Regions from separate parts of the Paraburkholderia sp. IMGN_8 genome, predicted to be linked through region 3. Evidence: predicted binding sites of a transcription regulator. Region 3 holds the regulator's gene; each other region holds the start of a gene.
The links. Region 3 encodes LexA, which represses DNA repair genes until DNA is damaged. Its sites were predicted from a motif close to ACTGTATNNNNATACAGT; they were not measured.

Region 1: the regulator LexA is predicted to act here: its motif matches at 1,281-1,298, upstream of WN982_RS29150 (VRR-NUC domain-containing protein).
Region 2: the regulator LexA is predicted to act here: its motif matches at 897-914, upstream of recA (recombinase RecA).

What each region holds. Positions count from the first base shown of each region.
Region 1 covers NZ_CP150901.1:1,757,274-1,759,543, forward strand. The annotation lists gene WN982_RS29145 (IS110 family transposase) at 1-762, opposite strand, end outside; gene WN982_RS29150 (VRR-NUC domain-containing protein) at 1,314-2,270, shown strand, end outside.
Region 2 covers NZ_CP150900.1:673,074-675,343, reverse strand. The annotation lists gene recA (recombinase RecA) at 1-816, opposite strand, end outside; gene WN982_RS03315 (response regulator transcription factor) at 1,051-1,818, shown strand; gene WN982_RS03310 (sensor histidine kinase N-terminal domain-containing protein) at 1,828-2,270, shown strand, end outside.
Region 3 covers NZ_CP150900.1:2,726,325-2,728,594, forward strand. The annotation lists gene WN982_RS12560 (sulfate ABC transporter substrate-binding protein) at 1-692, opposite strand, end outside; gene lexA (transcriptional repressor LexA) at 1,008-1,658, shown strand; gene WN982_RS12570 (hypothetical protein) at 1,732-2,076, shown strand; gene WN982_RS12575 (DUF2939 domain-containing protein) at 2,231-2,270, shown strand, end outside.

The DNA of each region.
Region 1 (2,270 bases), on a different replicon from region 3:
CCGCACGATGGCGCGGCCGCCCTGGATGCGACGCTTGCCGACATGCTTGCCGCTGTCGCAATTGAAAGGTGCGACGCCGGTGAGTGCGGCGATCTCGCGGCGGTTCAGCGAGCCGAGCTGGGGCATGAAGGCGATCAGCGTCGCGGCAGCGCCGGGGCCGATGCCGGGCACGGAGCGCAGCAGGTCTTCCTTCTGGCGCCAGGCAGGTGAAGAACGCAGGAACGAATCGATGTCATGATCCGCGAGCCTGAGCTGCTGTTTGAGCCACTTGATGTGATCGTTCAGGCTCCCGCGGGCTGCGGCATGGGCGCGCTCCAGGCGTGCTTTCTCGGCGACCAGCATGTCCATGAGCTGGGCCCGGCGCAGCAGCAGGGCCTGCAACTGCTCGGTCTGTACATCGTTCAGGGGGCGCACGACGGGCTTGATGGCAGCGGCGAATTGAGCAATGACAAACGCGTCGATGCGATCGGTCTTGGCGCGCGTGCCGGTGGCCCTGGCGAAGTCGCGCACCTGTCGGGGATTGACCGCGACAGCGGGCAGTCCGGCCTGACAGAGCGCCCTGAGTACGGCGAGCTCGAGCTTGCCGGTGGCCTCCATGACGATCAGTGTGGGATTGAGCGCGCCAAGGCGCTGGACCAGCTGGTCGATGGCGACGGTTTCATTGTCGACACTGAAATGTTCGGTGGTGTCGTGGATGGCGACATCGAGGGTGCTGCCGCTGACGTCGATGCCGATATAAACGGAAGAAGAAGGCTGGTTCATCACGGTACCCATACTTGCAGGAAAATACGAGCTCGGGGCTCAGTCAACTGTTCGGGTTAAGAGGATGAAAAGGACAGTCGCTCAGGCTTTTCTGCGGGCTCGAAGCACTTTAGGCAGACGAGCTGACTGTCCATGTGGCGACAACTGATCGGATCGGCGCCACAGGAGGGAATATACAAGTAGGCAAAAGAAAGCGGCTTTAAACCGCTAATGCTAAGCGGGTCCCTCGCGCAGTTGCGGTAGTGGTGCATCTGGAATCTGTGTTCTCGCGCAATCCGCGTTAGTGACAAGGCAGTCATTTTTCCGGCGGCGCTGCGCGCGCCGAAGGGTACTTCTCCGCGCGCTGCGCGGTGCGTCTCGTGGGTCGACGAGCATCCTCGCTCGTGCGCATCTCGCGCTCGTGACAACGATGTTTGACGCTCCTGGCAGCGCTCTGACAACTCACTTGCTTTAGGTGCCTTAGGCTGCGCTGCGCCAGTTGCTTGCCAGCGGAACCCTTCACGGAGTTTGATATCATCACTGTATATACATACAGGTTCCGTGGAAGTGCCGTGGCAACAGAAGCCCCTTCAAATGCTCCTTACTATCTGCTGAACTTCGAGCGGGCGCTGGCGTGGGTCGCGGAACGTTACGACGATCTGCTGAACGTGCGCGAGCACGGCTTCCTGCTTGCCTTCGCGGCTCTGCCGCAGGCGTCGCGGGCGCTGCTGGTTCGTATGCTGATGCGCAAAGGCACACTGTTCCGCGCGAGCCGTCTGGCGTACGACGAGATCGGTTGCCCAGTTCAAGCGTCCGCTCCACTCGTCGATCTCGGTTGGGTGGACGCCGAGCCGCCATTAACGCTCGACGATCTGTTCGCGCTCACCACCCGCCCCGAGTTGCTGGTCATCTTTGCCGATGCCATCGCGTTGATCCCGGGTGCCCGGGGCTTGCGCAAACCGGACTTGCTCGAAACGCTGCGCCCCTTTTATGAGGCGGAGGGCGACGCTGCGCGTCCACTCGCCGCGTGGCACGCGGCAAGTACCGACTCCGTGTTGCACGTCGTGATCGCGCCGCTCTGCGAGCGGCTGCGTCTGATGTTCTTCGGCAATTTGCACCAGGACTGGTCGGAGTTCGTGCTCGCCGATCTCGGCGTGTTTCAATACGAGACGGTTGCGTTCGGACCTTCGTCGCGTGCCTTCCAGCAACGTGCCGATGTCGATGTCTACCTCGCTTTGCATGCCTGCCGCGAAGCACTCGAATGGCTGTCTGATGGCGAATCCATCGGCGAACTGGTCGCCGCCGTCGCCGCGATCGAGACGTCGAACCCATGGCTCGAAACGCGCCGCGCGAAACTGTTGTTCCGTATCGGCCAGCATTGTGAGCGTCAACACAATTGGCAAGGTGCGCTCGCCGTCTATGCGGAATGCGCGTGGCCCGGTGCGCGGCATCGGCGCATACGCGTGCTCGAGCGCTGCGAACGTTTCGACGACGCCTTCGCGCTCGCCTCGCAAGCCGCCGCGGCGCCC
Region 2 (2,270 bases), 2.1 Mb from region 3:
GATGTCGAAAATCGCTTCGCGGAACGGTGGCGACACCTTGTTCTTGACGACCTTCACGCGCGTTTCGTTGCCGATCACTTCGTCGTTCTTCTTGATCGAACCGATCCGGCGAATGTCCAGACGCACCGACGCGTAGAACTTCAGCGCGTTACCGCCCGTAGTGGTTTCCGGGTTGCCGAACATCACGCCGATCTTCATACGGATCTGGTTGATGAAGATCACGAGGCAGTTCGTGCGCTTGATCGTGCCGGTGAGCTTGCGCAGCGCTTGCGACATCAGACGCGCTTGCAGACCCGGCAGCGAGTCGCCCATTTCGCCTTCGATTTCAGCCTTCGGCACGAGTGCCGCGACCGAGTCGATCACGATCATGTCGATCGAGCCCGAGCGCACCAGTGCGTCGGCGATTTCGAGCGCCTGTTCGCCGGTATCCGGCTGCGAAACCAGCAGGTCGTTCACGTTCACGCCGAGCTTGCTCGCGTACTGGATGTCCAGCGCGTGTTCCGCGTCGATAAACGCTGCCGTGCCGCCGAGCTTCTGCATCTCGGCGATGACTTGCAGCGTCAGCGTGGTTTTACCGGACGATTCCGGGCCATAAATTTCGACCACACGGCCACGCGGCAAACCGCCGACGCCCAGCGCGATGTCGAGGCCGAGCGATCCGGTTGAGACCACCTGGATGTCTTCGATTACCTCACCTGCGCCGAGCCGCATGACCGACCCTTTGCCGAACTGCTTTTCGATCTGCGCAAGCGCGGCAGCGAGTGCCTTGCTCTTTTCAGCAGTCAGTCCAGCCGAGCCTTTCTTGCTTTCTTCCATGAATCGTCCTTTGCTATGATGAACGGCGTCTGAGGCAGATGTGCAGCCCATTTATCACGGGCAGCACACTAAACTCAGACACTGTATAAAAAAACAGTAGTTTTGGCAAGCGCGATTCTCATGCGAACGCGCATTTTTACCGTCGCGCCGCCCAAACTACCCACAATAATTTTCGGAGACCGCTGTGCACCCAGGGACACCCCACGGTGCCGGCAGAGCCCAAGCTGGCGCACCATGCGAATTCTGATTGCCGAAGACGACAGCATACTCGCGGACGGTCTGGTTCGATCACTCCGCCAATCGGCCTATGCCGTCGATCACGTCAAGACCGGCGTCGAGGCGGACACCGCCCTGTCGATGCAAACGTTCGACCTGCTGATTCTCGATCTCGGCCTGCCGCGCATGTCCGGGCTCGAGGTGCTGCGCCGCCTGCGCGCGCGCAATTCGACCGTGCCGGTGCTGATCCTCACGGCCGCGGACAGCGTCGACGAACGCGTCAAAGGGCTCGACCTCGGCGCCGACGATTACATGGCCAAACCCTTCGCGCTGAACGAACTCGAAGCGCGCGTGCGAGCGTTGACGCGGCGCGGCGCGGGCGGCGGTCCGACGGTGGTGCGGCATGGCTCGCTGTCGTTCGATCAGGTCGGCCGGATTGCGTATGTCAATGAGCAGGTGATCGACCTGTCGGCGCGCGAACTGGGTTTGCTCGAAGTGCTGCTGCAACGGATCGGCAGGCTGGTGTCGAAGGAACAGCTCGTCGACCATCTGTGCGAATGGGGCGAAGAAGTCAGCAATAACGCGATCGAGGTCTACGTACACAGGCTGCGTAAGAAAATCGAGCCGAGCGGCGTACGCATCATCACCGTGCGCGGGCTGGGATATTGTCTTGAGAAAGCCACGCTGCCGGCCAATGCGAACACGATTGCAACGCCTGCGGCCGACCCCGAGCCGCCCGCCTCGCCCCCGTCCGGCGCGATGCCGGCGAGCCACCACTACAAATAGAGGGCGCCCATGTCCGCACGCGCAGATCGCGCCACGGCGCACGCGGCGGACCTCGACGAGGCACGCGACGAGCGCTACGCCAACCCGTTCGCCCCGCCCGACGAGACCGAAGCCGCCGCCCAGGCACGCCCGCGCTCGCTGTTCGGCGAGATTCTCGACTGGATGCTGGCGCCGCTGCTGTTGCTATGGCCTATGAGCCTCGCAGTCACCTATCTGGTCGCCAAGTCGATCGCCAATGGGCCGTTCGACCGCGCGCTCGAAACCGACGCTTACGTGCTCGCCCGCCAGATTCATCCGGTCAACGGCGTGGCGGAGCTGGCGCTGCCCGACTCCACCCGCGATTTCCTGCGCACCGACAATGTCGATAGCGTGTTCTATCAGGTGCTCGGCACGCGCGGCGAGCTAGTGGGCGGCGAGCGCGACATGCCGCTGCCGCATGAGGAAGACCGGCC
Region 3 (2,270 bases):
GCTTCGTTTTCCCACGCGATCAGCACGTCGCCGATGCCGCGTTGCACGAAGCTGGTAGTCGCGCCGCGTGCGCCCGAATCCAGTACGCCGGCATTCTTATAGAGCTTGCCGACGAATTCCCTGGCCTTCTGGTCGTTGCCGCCCGGCTGATGTTCGGCGTATGCCCATGCAGCCAGATAGTTCCAGCGCGCGCCGCCTGAAGTCTTCGGATTCGGCGTAACGATCGACACGCCCGGCCTGGTCAGATCGTCCCAGTCCTTGATGTGCTTCGGGTTGCCCTTGCGCACGAGGAACACGATCGTCGACGTGTACGGCGACGCGTTATCCGGCAAACGCTTTTGCCAACCCTTGTCCAGCAAACCCTTATTGGCCAGCGCGTCGATGTCGTAGGCCAGCGCCAGCGTCACGACGTCCGCTTGCAGACCGTCGAGCACCGAACGCGCCTGAGCGCCCGAGCCGCCGTGCGACTGCTTGAAGGTGACCGACTCGCCCGTCTTCGCCTTCCACTCCTTGCCGAATGCCTGGTTGACGTCCTGGTACAGTTCGCGCGTCGGGTCGTACGACACGTTCAGCAGCGTCGTGTCGGCGGCGTGCGCCTGCGCCATCGCGCCGACAGCGGTTGCCGCGCCGAACGCGAGCACCGCGATGAGTTTTCTGGTCTTGCCTGCCAGCCCCGTGCCCCGATGGTTCATGCCAACTTTCTCCGCGTTGTAGTCCGCTGAAACAGCGTGTGGTGTTGTTTTGCGTCGCGGTCACGTGCACATGAGCGCCAACTCGGAGGCCAGTCTATCGAAGGGCTTTCATCATTAAAAATAATGTTTCTTCATTTTTTAATACGCAAAAGTGGTAATGACGGCTGGATAAGGCGTTGAGGCACGAAAACGGGTGTCGCAACGTCCTTTTGCGACGCTGGAACGCCACCCCAGCAGACGAACTTAAAGTAAAGCTTGAATTGCGCCGAATACTGTATAAAAATACAGTCACCTGTTCATACATACAGTGGCGCCATGACCAAACTCACCGCACGACAGCAGCAGGTTTTCGATCTGATTCGCCGGGCCATCGAACGCACCGGCTTCCCTCCCACCCGCGCGGAAATCGCCGCCGAGCTGGGCTTCAGTTCGGCCAACTCGGCCGAAGAACACCTGCGGGCTCTCGCCCGCAAGGGTGTGATCGAACTCGCGGCGGGTGCGTCGCGCGGCATTCGTCTGCTGGCGGGCCCCGAAGATTCACCGCATCAGTTCACGCTGCCGCACGCCAGCATCATGCAACTGTCGCTGCCGCTGATCGGCCGGGTCGCGGCCGGCAGCCCGATCCTCGCGCAGGAACATATCTCGCAGCACTATGCGTGCGACCCGGCGCTGTTCTCGAGCAAGCCGGACTACCTGCTGAAAGTTCGCGGCCTGTCGATGCGCGACGCCGGCATCTTCGACGGCGACCTGCTGGCGGTGCAAAAGAAAAGCGAAGCGAAAGACGGCCAGATCATCATCGCGCGCCTGGGCGACGACGTGACGGTCAAGCGCTTGAAGCGCCGGCCGAACGGCATCGAGCTGATCGCCGAGAACCCCGACTACGAAAACATCTTCGTTCAGACCGGCAGTGCGGATTTCGCGCTGGAAGGCATCGCTGTTGGGCTGATCCGCCCCGGCGAATTCTGAGCGCCTGCTTCTACCAACGCTTGCCCGACGCCGACGCGTCGCTGCCTCTACGTTGAATCGCCTGGAGAGACTCATGGAACGCCTTGCCCACCTGCTGCCTTTTCGCCAGTTCGGTCGTTTGCGCCATCTGCGCAAGCTGGTGCCCTGTTCGCTGATCGAGGCGTCCACGGCCAGTTCTCCATCGCTATTCGACGAACCCGCATCGCATGAGTCGAGCTTGCCGTCGTCGTTGCCGGCTTTCGCTCGCGTGTCGTTGAATTCGGGGCTGAATGCGGCCGAGCCGGCGCGACGCGCGCCGGTGCGGGTCTATCACGGGCCATCGCGGCTGATCATGGTCGGCACGGTAGACGCCGTGTGCCGAATGATCGATCGCTGCATCGCTGAAGAAGCCAATATGCACGGCGCGGTGTTCGAGTAATGCAGTGTGGGGCACGAGCGTTGTTGCCCTGCGGTTGGCCCGCGGTTGCTCGTCAGTTGCCCCGCTCGCTCCTCTTCAGATATTGCATCGCGCGGGATCGTTTTCGTGTGGCCGCGGTCCACGTTAGACCACCCTTGAAAGAGAGCCCCACTCGATGGCAGTTTCGACACGCACCAAACGCAGCGCCGCACGGC